Regions from separate parts of the Citrobacter sp. KH_055_1 genome, predicted to be linked through region 1. Evidence: predicted binding sites of a transcription regulator. Region 1 holds the regulator's gene; each other region holds the start of a gene.

Region 1 (3,462 bases):
ATGTACTGTTTCTCCTCACAACGACAAAAAAGGGTGCCATTGGGTTGTTATGCTTCATCCTGTACACCTTCGGTGTCCGTGATGATTTGATACAGCTCCTGATCGCTCTGCGCGGAACGCAGGCGGCGACAGATGGTTTTATCCGCCAGACGTTTTGCAACCAGTGACAAGGTGTGCAAATGCGTCTTGGTTTGGTCTGCGGGAACCAGCAGGGCGAACAACAGATCGACCGGTTGATTATCAATGGCGTCGAATGCGATAGGCGTTTCGAGCTGCACAAACACGCCGACCGCGCGCATCGTGTCTTCTTCCAGCTTTCCGTGCGGAATGGCAATACCATTGCCGATGCCGGTACTGCCCATTTTTTCACGCGTCAGAATGGCTTCAAATACCACCTGAGAAGGCAAGCTGAGCTGCTTTGCTGCCAGTTCGCTGATGATTTCCAGAGCGCGTTTTTTGCTTTGGCAGTGAACACCAGAGCGCGTACATTCCTGGTTAAGAACAGTACTCAGTTGTAGAGTCGTATCGTTATTTGTCATAATTTCACCTAAGCGCTAACTGTACAAATGGCCCGTTGTGCTGCACAACAGGCCGTCCTGCACCCGCTAACTGCCCGGACAAGTTAGTGCTGTTTCAGTTTATCTTTATGTTTTGTTAACTGCCGAGCCAGTTTATCAATTAAACCGTCAATGGCGGCGTACATATCCTGACCTTCCGCGCTGGCATGAATTTCGCCACCGTTCACATGCAGTGTTGCATCCGAGATGTGTGTCACCTTCTCCACCTTCAACACAATATAGACCTGATTAATCCGGTCGAAATATTGCTCAAGTTTGGCGAACTTTGTGTTCACAAAGTCACGCAGTGCTTCAGTGATTTCGACGTTGTTTCCAGTGATGTTGAGCTGCATAGTGTCTTCCTTATCGGTTGGGTCAGACCAGCTGTTTGCGCTGGTTAGACGGCGGAATGGATAAAGACTCTCGGTACTTCGCAACGGTGCGGCGTGCCACCATGATACCCTGTTCTGACAGCATAGAGGTTAACTTGCTGTCACTCAGCGGTTTCGCAGGGTTCTCCGCAGCAATTAATTTCTTCACCAGTGCGCGTATCGCTGTAGAAGAGGCTTCGCCCCCGCCCTCAGTGTTGACGTGGCTGGAAAAGAAATACTTGAGTTCAAAAATGCCGCGTGGACTGTGCAGATACTTTTGCGTGGTCACTCGGGAAATGGTTGATTCGTGCATCTCGACGGCTTGGGCGATATCCGCCAGCACCATCGGCTTCATAAATTCTTCGCCTTTCTCAAAGAAGGCTTGCTGTTGCTCAACGATACATCGACTGACGCGCAACAGCGTGTCGTTACGGCTTTCCAGACTTTTAATCAGCCACTTTGCATCCTGGAGATTGGTGCGAATAAACTGGCTGTCGGCATCGTTGCGCGCGCCATTGCACATGGCGGCATAGTGCTGATTAATCTGTAGACGCGGAATGCTGTCGCTGTTCAGTTCGACGACCCAACGATCGTTATGTTTGCGCACCAGTACATCTGGGATCACGTACTCTGGCTCACCGGTTTGGATCGACTGCCCGGGTCTCGGATCCAGCGACTGGATCAGGTTGACGGCTTCTTTCAGCACATCTTCTTTCAACCGGGTAACGCGCATGAGCGAGCGGAAATCGTGATTGGCTAACAGATCGAGGTGATCGCTGATGATCAGGCGGGCTTCTTCCAGCCATGCTGTGGCTTTGTCAAACTGCGACAGTTGAATCAACAGGCAGTCGCGGAGATCTTTCGCCGCCACGCCAACTGGATCAAAACGTTGAACGCGTTTTAGCACGGCTTCGACTTCATCGAGACCAATGTCGTCATCACCCATGCTCTCGAGAATATCATCCAGAGAAACGGTGAGATATCCGGTGTCATCAACCGCATCGACAATTGACGTCGCAATGGCGCGATCGGTATCCGAGAACGGGGTCAATCCCACTTGCCACATCAGGTAATCTTGTAATGATTGCGTGGTTTCACCCTGATAAACAGGCAGTTCGTCGTCGATGTAATCCCCACTGGTGCCCGACGGTGTGCCTGCGGTGTAAATTTCATCCCAACTGGCATCCAGCGGCAGTTCTTCCGGCATCTCTTTTTGTTCGAGAGCATCTGCGGTATCGAGGGAATCGCTGTCCTGTTTTTCCTGGGTATCAATTTCGTCGTGAAGATCGGTTTGCTCGAGCAGTGGGTTACTTTCCAGCGCTTGCTGAAGTTCTTGCTGAAGTTCCAGCGTAGACAACTGCAACAGACGGATAGCCTGTTGTAGCTGAGGCGTCATTGCCAGTTGTTGGCTAAGCCTGAGTTGCAAACCTTGCTTCATGTTCAGAGTGGTTTTCTCCTGCAGTAACGTGACGTCTTCTACCCTATCAGAGTCTGAAGTCTTCCCCAAGGTATACGCGCTTAACGTGTTCGTCTTGCAGTATTTCGGTTGGCGTGCCGTGTGCTATCAGATGTCCCTGACTCACAATATAGGCGCGTTCACAGACCGCCAGCGTTTCACGCACGTTATGGTCGGTGATCAGCACGCCCAGTCCGCTGTCGCGCAGGTGTTCAATGATACGTTTGATATCAATAACGGAGATCGGGTCAACGCCCGCAAATGGTTCATCCAGCAGGATAAATTTCGGATTTGCAGCCAATGCACGAGCGATTTCCACACGGCGACGTTCCCCCCCGGATAGCGACTGTCCCAGGCTGTCCCGCAGGTGTTCGATATGGAACTCTTCCATCAATTCGTTAGCACGATCTTCGCGCTGTTCGCTGGAGAGATCGTCACGAATTTGCAGTACCGCCATCAGGTTATCAAACACGCTCAGACGACGAAAAATAGAGGCTTCCTGCGGTAAATAACCGATGCCGCGACGGGCGCGTGCATGCAGCGGCAGCAGGCTGATGTCTTCGTCATCGATGATGATGTTGCCCGCATCGCGCGGCACAATGCCCACCACCATGTAAAAGGTCGTTGTTTTGCCCGCACCGTTAGGGCCGAGCAGACCGACGATCTCCCCGGAGTTGACGGTCAGACTGACGTCTTCCACCACACGGCGGCCTTTATAGGCTTTTGCAAGGTTCTTTGCAGTTAATGTTGCCATAACGAATCAGTTACCTTTTTTCTCTGCCGGAGCTTTGGTTTTGTTTTTATCCTGCAGCTGTGACGGCACCAGAACGGTAGTGACGCGTTTGCCTTTATCGCTGAAGGCCTGCATTTTCTGCTCTTTTACCAGATAGGTAATTTTGTCGCCGGTGATGTTGCTGTCCACCTGCTCCAGATAGGCTTTACCCGTCAGCACAACGAAATCTTTTGCCAGTTCATAGTGCATCTGTAAGGCATGGCCGTTAACGGGTTTACCGTTATCCTGCATCTGGTAAAACGTTGCCGGATTGCCGTAGCCATCGATCACTTCTTTACCGTCTTC
Region 2 (3,462 bases), 500 kb from region 1:
ACCGCACCGCCGACACCGGCGATCCAGCCGCTTAACGGCTTATGAAACGAAAACAGAAATGCCAGAACCGCCGCCGCCGTAAACCAGGCCACGCCGCTGTTAATCAGTGAAATTGCGCTCATTTTGCATCCCCACTCTGAGCCTGCTGAAACAAGGTGAGATCGCCGAAGTCGGTATTGAACGTCAGCTCACGCTTACGTTTGCTGGCGCGGGCGATGTCCATATTGCTCACCAGATGCAGGGCTTGCGTTGGGCACATGCGCACGCAGGCCGGACCTTGTTCATCAAAGCTACACAAGTCGCATTTCACCGCAATGGCGCGAATACCCGGCACCCAGTCCAGCAGCGTGCTGACGCGAGCTGGCGCTGGCGGAGCAGGAGGCGCTTTTGACGTGTTGGCGTTCGCCGGGATATGCAGCGGACGGCTGCCTGAAAACTCAATGGCCCCAAACGGACAGGCGATCCCGCACAGTTTGCAGCTCACGCACAGGCTTTCATTCAGCTGTACGGCGCCGTCGACACGGTTAATCGCATTGACCGGACAAACGGTGGCACAAGGCGCATCTTCACACTGGTGGCAAAGCTGCGGCGCAGATTCTTTTTCATTTAGCATCACTTTCAGGCGCGGCATTGACTGCAGGCCATGCTGGCGATGTGTCTCTGAGCAGGCGGCTTCACAGGTGTGGCAGCCGATACAAAGAGTGGAGTCAGCAATTACAAAACGATTCACCAGGCATTCCTCAGGTGATAGTCATTTTTGACGAAAACATGTCTATCAAATGTCATTTTCGACACTTATCGACATGCCCATTCCCTAAACTGTCGTGACGCAGCATACGCACCGCATCATGACTTACGTGGACACACCCGAGGCTTAAACCGGGCTATGACCCTCTACCAGTTGGCTTAAATTCACTGGCATATTGTTTTCAACCGCGGTGTACAGGCTGTCGTAGACGCTGGCGATTTTTTCGAGATAGTGCTCCAGCACCTGTTCCCGATCGCGGTTGCTGATACGGTCATCGACCTTGCCGTCGAGAGACAGTTGTGCCTGTGCAATCAACTGCTTATCTTCGCCATCTTTCGTTTCAACGTAGTACTCGATGGTATGGCTGTTAAAGCCGTCCGCCAGCGTGACGTAGATAACGAAGTGCTCAAACAAGACAAAGCACAGGTCCTTGTCCGGCGCGCAGCTCATCGCATGATGTAAACGCGCTTTCGACAGGGTGATCCCCTGTACCAGCGAGTTGCAATAAATACGCCACTGGTCCTGTAGGCGACGATGCCGTTCAGCGATGTAATCGGCTTTTTCGCTTATTTCCCAAATAGTCATGTCAGGTTACCCGTTTAGCAGAGACATTTTGCGTTAAGCACGTTTCATGCCAATATTTAATTGCTTATATTTCATATAGATAGATAAATTACTGGTCGTGACGACATGTCATTTCGTCATCGTCGTCATTGTCACGGGTGAAAAAATTCAGTTTGGCATGTTTTTTGCTTTTATCCCGATAACAACATGGGAGGCGATATGCACGAAATAACCCTCTGCCAACGGGCACTGGAATTGATTGAACAACAGGCTACGCAACACGGTGCAAAACGGGTTACTGCGGTCTGGCTCAAAATTGGCGCATTTTCTTGCGTAGAAACCAGCGCTCTCGCCTTTTGTTTTGATCTGGTATGCCGTGGCACCCTTGCAGAAGGTTGTAAACTCCACCTCGAAGAACAAGAAGCCGAATGTTGGTGTGAAACATGCCAGCAGTACGTCACCTTACTGACCCAGCGCGTGCGCCGTTGTCCGCAATGTCACAGCGACATGCTAAGAATCGTGGCCGATGACGGCCTGCAGATTCGACGAATTGAAATAGGCGATGCTGAAGATTAAAGCTGGTGACAAAGTAGGCCGGATAAGACGTTAGCGTCGCCATCCGGCAAAAAGCGAGTAACAAGCAATAGATCAGGAGTGAGCGATGTGTACGACATGTGGTTGCGCTGAAGGCAACCTTTATATAGAGGGTGATGAACATAACCCCCACTCGGCGTTTCGCAGCGCGCCATTTGCCCCGGCCGCTCGTCCGGCGCTGAATATTACCGGTGTGAAGACCTCCAGTTTCACCCCGAGCCAAACTGAAGAAGGCGATTTACACTACGGTCATGGTGAAGCCGGCACCCACGCGCCAGGCATGAGCCAGCGCCGTATGCTGGAAGTGGAAATTGACGTGCTGGACAAGAACAACCGTCTGGCCGCGCGTAACCGCGCCCGCTTCGCCGCCCGTCAGCATCTGGTTCTGAATCTGGTCTCCAGCCCCGGCTCCGGTAAAACAACGCTGTTAACCGAAACATTGATGAAGCTGAAAGACAGCGTGCCGTGTGCGGTGATCGAAGGCGACCAGCAGACGGTTAACGATGCCGCGCGTATTCGCGCCACCGGTACGCCCGCCATCCAGGTGAACACCGGTAAAGGCTGCCATCTTGATGCACAAATGATTGCCGATGCCGCGCCGCGACTGCCGCTGGCAGACAACGGTATTCTGTTCATTGAAAACGTCGGTAACCTGGTATGCCCGGCGAGCTTCGACCTCGGCGAACGTCATAAAGTGGCGGTGCTTTCCGTTACCGAAGGCGAAGACAAACCGCTGAAATACCCGCATATGTTTGCCGCCGCCTCGCTGATGCTACTCAACAAAGTCGACCTGCTGCCGTACCTCAATTTTGATGTTGAACAATGCATCGCCAGCGCCCGGGAAGTGAACCCGGAAATTGAGATCATCCTGATTTCCGCCACCAGCGGTGAAGGCATGGATCAATGGCTCTCCTGGCTGGAGACGCAGAGATGTGCATAGGTGTTCCGGGTCAAATCCGCACCATTGAGGGAAACCAGGCCAAGGTTGATGTTTGCGGTATTCAGCGCGACGTCGACCTGACGCTGGTCGGTAGTTGTGATGAGCACGGTCAACCACGTCTGGGGCAATGGGTCCTGGTGCACGTTGGTTTTGCTATGAGCATCATTAATGAGGCTGAAGCGCGCGACACGCTCGAGGCGCTGCAAAACATGTTTGACGTTGAGCCGGATGTCGGCGCGTTGCTGTACGGCGAGGAAAAATAAATGCGTTTCGTTGACGAATATCGCGCACCAGAACAGGTGATGCAGTTGATTGACCACCTGTGTGAACGTGCCGCTCACCTCCCCTACACCGCTGAACGTCCGCTGCGCATTATGGAAGTGTGCGGTGGTCATACCCACGCTATTTTCAAATTCGGTCTTGACCAACTGCTGCCTGAAAACGTGGAGTTTATTCACGGCCCCGGCTGCCCGGTTTGCGTGCTGCCGATGGGCAGAATTGACAGCTGCGTAGAAATTGCCAGCCACCCGGAAGTGATTTTCTGCACCTTTGGCGACGCGATGCGCGTCCCGGGAAAACAGGGGTCGCTGCTGCAGGCCAAAGCACGTGGCGCAGA
Region 3 (3,462 bases), 1.7 Mb from region 1:
GGGAAGAACGGTTATTATCAGCGCCCACCGCTTGTCGGCGCTGACAGAAGCCAGCGAGATTATCGTGATGCAGCACGGACATATTGCCCAGCGTGGCGACCATGACACGCTGGTCCAGCAACCCGGTTGGTACCGCGATATGTATCGCTATCAGCAGCTGGAAGCGGCGCTGTCTGATGCCCCGGCGTTAAATGAGGGGGCGGCGAATGCGTAGTTTTGGGCAATTATGGCCGACGCTGAAACGGCTGCTGCGCTATGGTTCACCGTGGCGAAAACCACTGGGCATTGCGGTGGTGATGCTGTGGGTGGCGGCGGCGGCAGAAGTCAGCGGTCCGCTGCTGATAAGCTACTTTATTGATAACATGGTGGCGAAAAACAATTTGCCGTTGGCGATGGTGGCCGGTCTGGTTGCGGCTTATGTCGGTCTGCAACTGCTGGCGGCGGGACTGCACTATGCGCAGTCACTGTTGTTTAACCAGGCTGCCGTCGGTGTGGTGCAACAGCTACGCACGGATGTAATGGATGCTGCGCTGCGCCAACCGTTGAGTGAATTTGACATCCAGCCCGTCGGACAGCTTATCTCTCGTGTAACCAACGATACCGAAGTGATCCGCGACCTGTACGTGACGGTCGTGGCGACGGTACTGCGCAGTGCGGCTCTGATTGGTGCCATGCTGGTGGCGATGTTTAGCCTCGAATGGCGTATGGCGCTGGTGGCGATGGCTATATTCCCGGCGGTGATGGTGGTGATGGTGATTTATCAGCGCTACAGCACGCCGATTGTGCGCCGCGTTCGTGCCTATCTGGCCGATATCAACGATGGCTTCAATGAAGTCATTAACGGTATGAGCGTGATCCAACAGTTTCGCCAGCAGGCGCGCTTTGGGGAGCGCATGGGCGAGGCCAGCCGTTCGCACTATATGGCACGCATGCAGACCTTGCGGCTGGACGGTTTTTTACTGCGTCCGTTGCTGAGCCTGTTTTCCGCCCTGATCCTCTGTGGTTTACTGATGTTGTTCAGCGTGACCTCTGGCTCGTCCATCGAGGTTGGCGTGCTGTATGCGTTTATCAGCTATCTCGGGCGTCTGAACGAGCCGCTGATTGAGCTGACGACCCAACAATCTATGCTGCAGCAAGCGGTTGTCGCCGGTGAGCGCGTCTTCGAACTGATGGACAGACCGCGTCAGCATTATGGCGATGATGATCAGCCGCTGAAGAGTGGCAACATTGAGGTTGATAACGTGTCATTTGCTTATCGCGATGACAATCTGGTGCTGAAAAATATCAGCCTGTCCGTGCCTTCACGCAGTTTTGTGGCGTTGGTTGGGCATACCGGTAGTGGCAAGAGTACGCTCGCCAGCCTGATGATGGGCTACTATCCGCTGACGCAAGGGGAGATCCGTCTGGACGGGCGCCCCCTCTCCTCGTTGAGTCACGGCGTCTTACGTCAGGGCGTCGCGATGGTGCAGCAGGATCCGGTTGTGATGGCGGACACCTTCCTGGCAAACGTCACGCTGGGCCGCGATATTTCTGAAGATCGAGTGTGGCAGGCGCTGGAGACCGTACAGCTGGCTGAGTTGGCACGCGGTCTGAGTGACGGTATTCACACCCGATTGGGCGAACAGGGCAATAATTTGTCCGTGGGGCAGAAACAGCTGCTGGCATTGGCGCGGGTTCTGGTTGAAACGCCGCAGGTACTGATTCTGGATGAAGCTACCGCCAGTATTGACTCCGGCACGGAGCAGGCCATTCAGCAGGCGCTGGCTGCTGTGCGCGAACACACTACGCTGGTGGTGATTGCCCATCGACTCTCCACGATCGTGGAAGCAGACACCATTCTGGTGCTGCACCGGGGGCAGGCCGTCGAGCGCGGCACACATCAGCAATTGCTGGCGGCGCAAGGCCGCTACTGGCAAATGTATCAGCTGCAACTGGCCGGTGAAGAGCTGGCGGCCAGTGCGCATGAGGATTCCATTATTGCCTGATGGCGCAGTGCGTTTCAGGCCTACGGCTAAATTGGTTCGAGAAGCATCAACAATCTGGTGCAAAAATGTAACGCACTATGCACCGTTATAGTGCGTTTTTTCTTTTTCTACCCCGGCCGTGCCCTGCGAGCCTGAATCATCCCGCGTTTTTCATTCCTGGCACACCCCTTGCAATATTCATCCTGTGTATCTGCAGCCACTACTGAATTCTGACTGGAGGGGATCTATGAAGCTGGTTACCGTGGTAATCAAACCGTTCAAACTGGAAGACGTCCGTGAAGCACTGTCTTCTATTGGTATTCAGGGGCTGACCGTCACCGAAGTGAAGGGCTTTGGTCGACAGAAAGGCCATGCCGAGTTGTATCGGGGAGCCGAATACAGCGTCAATTTTTTACCGAAGGTGAAGATTGATGTGGCGATTGCCGACGATCAGCTTGATGAGGTGATCGACGTCATCAGCAAGTCGGCCTATACCGGAAAAATTGGCGACGGCAAAATTTTTGTCGCCGAGCTGCAACGTGTGATTCGTATTCGTACCGGCGAAGCCGACGAAGCCGCACTGTAACTTCTGGCACACAGTGATAGGAAACCAAAAAATGAAGATAGCAACGATGAAAACGGGTATCGCTTCACTGGCACTGCTGCCGGGACTGGCGATGGCAGCGCCAGCCGTCGCGGACAAAGCTGATAACGCCTTTATGATGATATGTACCGCGCTGGTGTTGTTTATGACCATTCCGGGCATCGCGCTGTTTTACGGCGGTTTGATTCGTGGCAAGAACGTTCTGTCGATGCTGACGCAGGTGACGGTGACGTTTGCACTGGTCTGCATTTTATGGGTGGTGTATGGCTACTCGCTGGCCTTTGGCGAGGGGAATAGTTTCTTCGGCAACTTCAACTGGGTGATGCTGAAAAACATTGCCCTGACGGCGGTAACGGGGAGTTTCTACCAGTACATTCACGTTGCGTTCCAGGGCTCATTTGCTTGCATCACCGTTGGACTTATCGTTGGGGCGCTGGCTGAACGCATTCGCTTCTCTGCGGTACTGATTTTTGTGGTGGTATGGCTGACGCTGTCCTACATTCCGATTGCGCATATGGTCTGGGGCGGTGGTCTGTTGGCCTCCCATGGCGCGCTGGATTTTGCGGGCGGGACGGTGGTGCATATCAACGCCGCGATCGCTGGGCTGGTGGGTGCTTATCTGATTGGCAAGCGTGTGGGTTTTGGCAAAGAGGCTTTCAAACCGCATAACCTGCCGATGGTCTTTACCGGGACCGCGATTCTCTACATCGGCTGGTTTGGTTTTAACGCAGGTTCTGCTGGGACGGCAAATGAAATCGCTGCGCTGGCCTTTGTGAATACTGTGGTGGCGACCGCTGCAGCCATTCTCGGCTGGATCTTCGGTGAGTGGGCGCTGCGCGGTAAACCGTCGCTGCTGGGGGCGTGTTCTGGTGCCATTGCGGGCCTGGTTGGCGT

Evidence for each region. Region 1 encodes sigma-54, which starts transcription at its own class of promoters, with help from an activator protein. Its sites were predicted from a motif close to GTTGGCACANNTTTCGCTNT; they were not measured.
Region 2: a site for sigma-54 is predicted at 1,485-1,504, ahead of hypA (hydrogenase maturation nickel metallochaperone HypA). Genes of this name have one in related genera too.
Region 3: a site for sigma-54 is predicted at 2,141-2,160, ahead of glnK (P-II family nitrogen regulator). Genes of this name have one in related genera too.

What each region holds. Positions count from the first base shown of each region.
Region 1 covers NZ_CM174473.1:489,633-493,094, forward strand. The annotation lists gene rapZ (RNase adapter RapZ) at 1-2, opposite strand, end outside; gene ptsN (PTS IIA-like nitrogen regulatory protein PtsN) at 48-539, opposite strand; gene hpf (ribosome hibernation promoting factor) at 623-910, opposite strand; gene rpoN (RNA polymerase factor sigma-54) at 933-2,366, opposite strand; gene lptB (LPS export ABC transporter ATP-binding protein) at 2,413-3,138, opposite strand; gene lptA (lipopolysaccharide ABC transporter substrate-binding protein LptA) at 3,145-3,462, opposite strand, start outside.
Region 2 covers NZ_CM174473.1:992,868-996,329, reverse strand. The annotation lists gene hycC (formate hydrogenlyase subunit 3) at 1-122, opposite strand, end outside; gene hycB (formate hydrogenlyase subunit HycB) at 119-730, opposite strand; gene hycA (formate hydrogenlyase regulator HycA) at 875-1,333, opposite strand; gene hypA (hydrogenase maturation nickel metallochaperone HypA) at 1,532-1,888, shown strand; gene hypB (hydrogenase nickel incorporation protein HypB) at 1,974-2,846, shown strand; gene hypC (hydrogenase 3 maturation protein HypC) at 2,837-3,109, shown strand; gene hypD (hydrogenase formation protein HypD) at 3,110-3,462, shown strand, end outside.
Region 3 covers NZ_CM174473.1:3,553,404-3,556,865, reverse strand. The annotation lists gene AC3ITF_RS16850 (SmdA family multidrug ABC transporter permease/ATP-binding protein) at 1-214, shown strand, start outside; gene AC3ITF_RS16845 (SmdB family multidrug efflux ABC transporter permease/ATP-binding protein) at 207-1,985, shown strand; gene glnK (P-II family nitrogen regulator) at 2,212-2,550, shown strand; gene amtB (ammonium transporter AmtB) at 2,582-3,462, shown strand, end outside.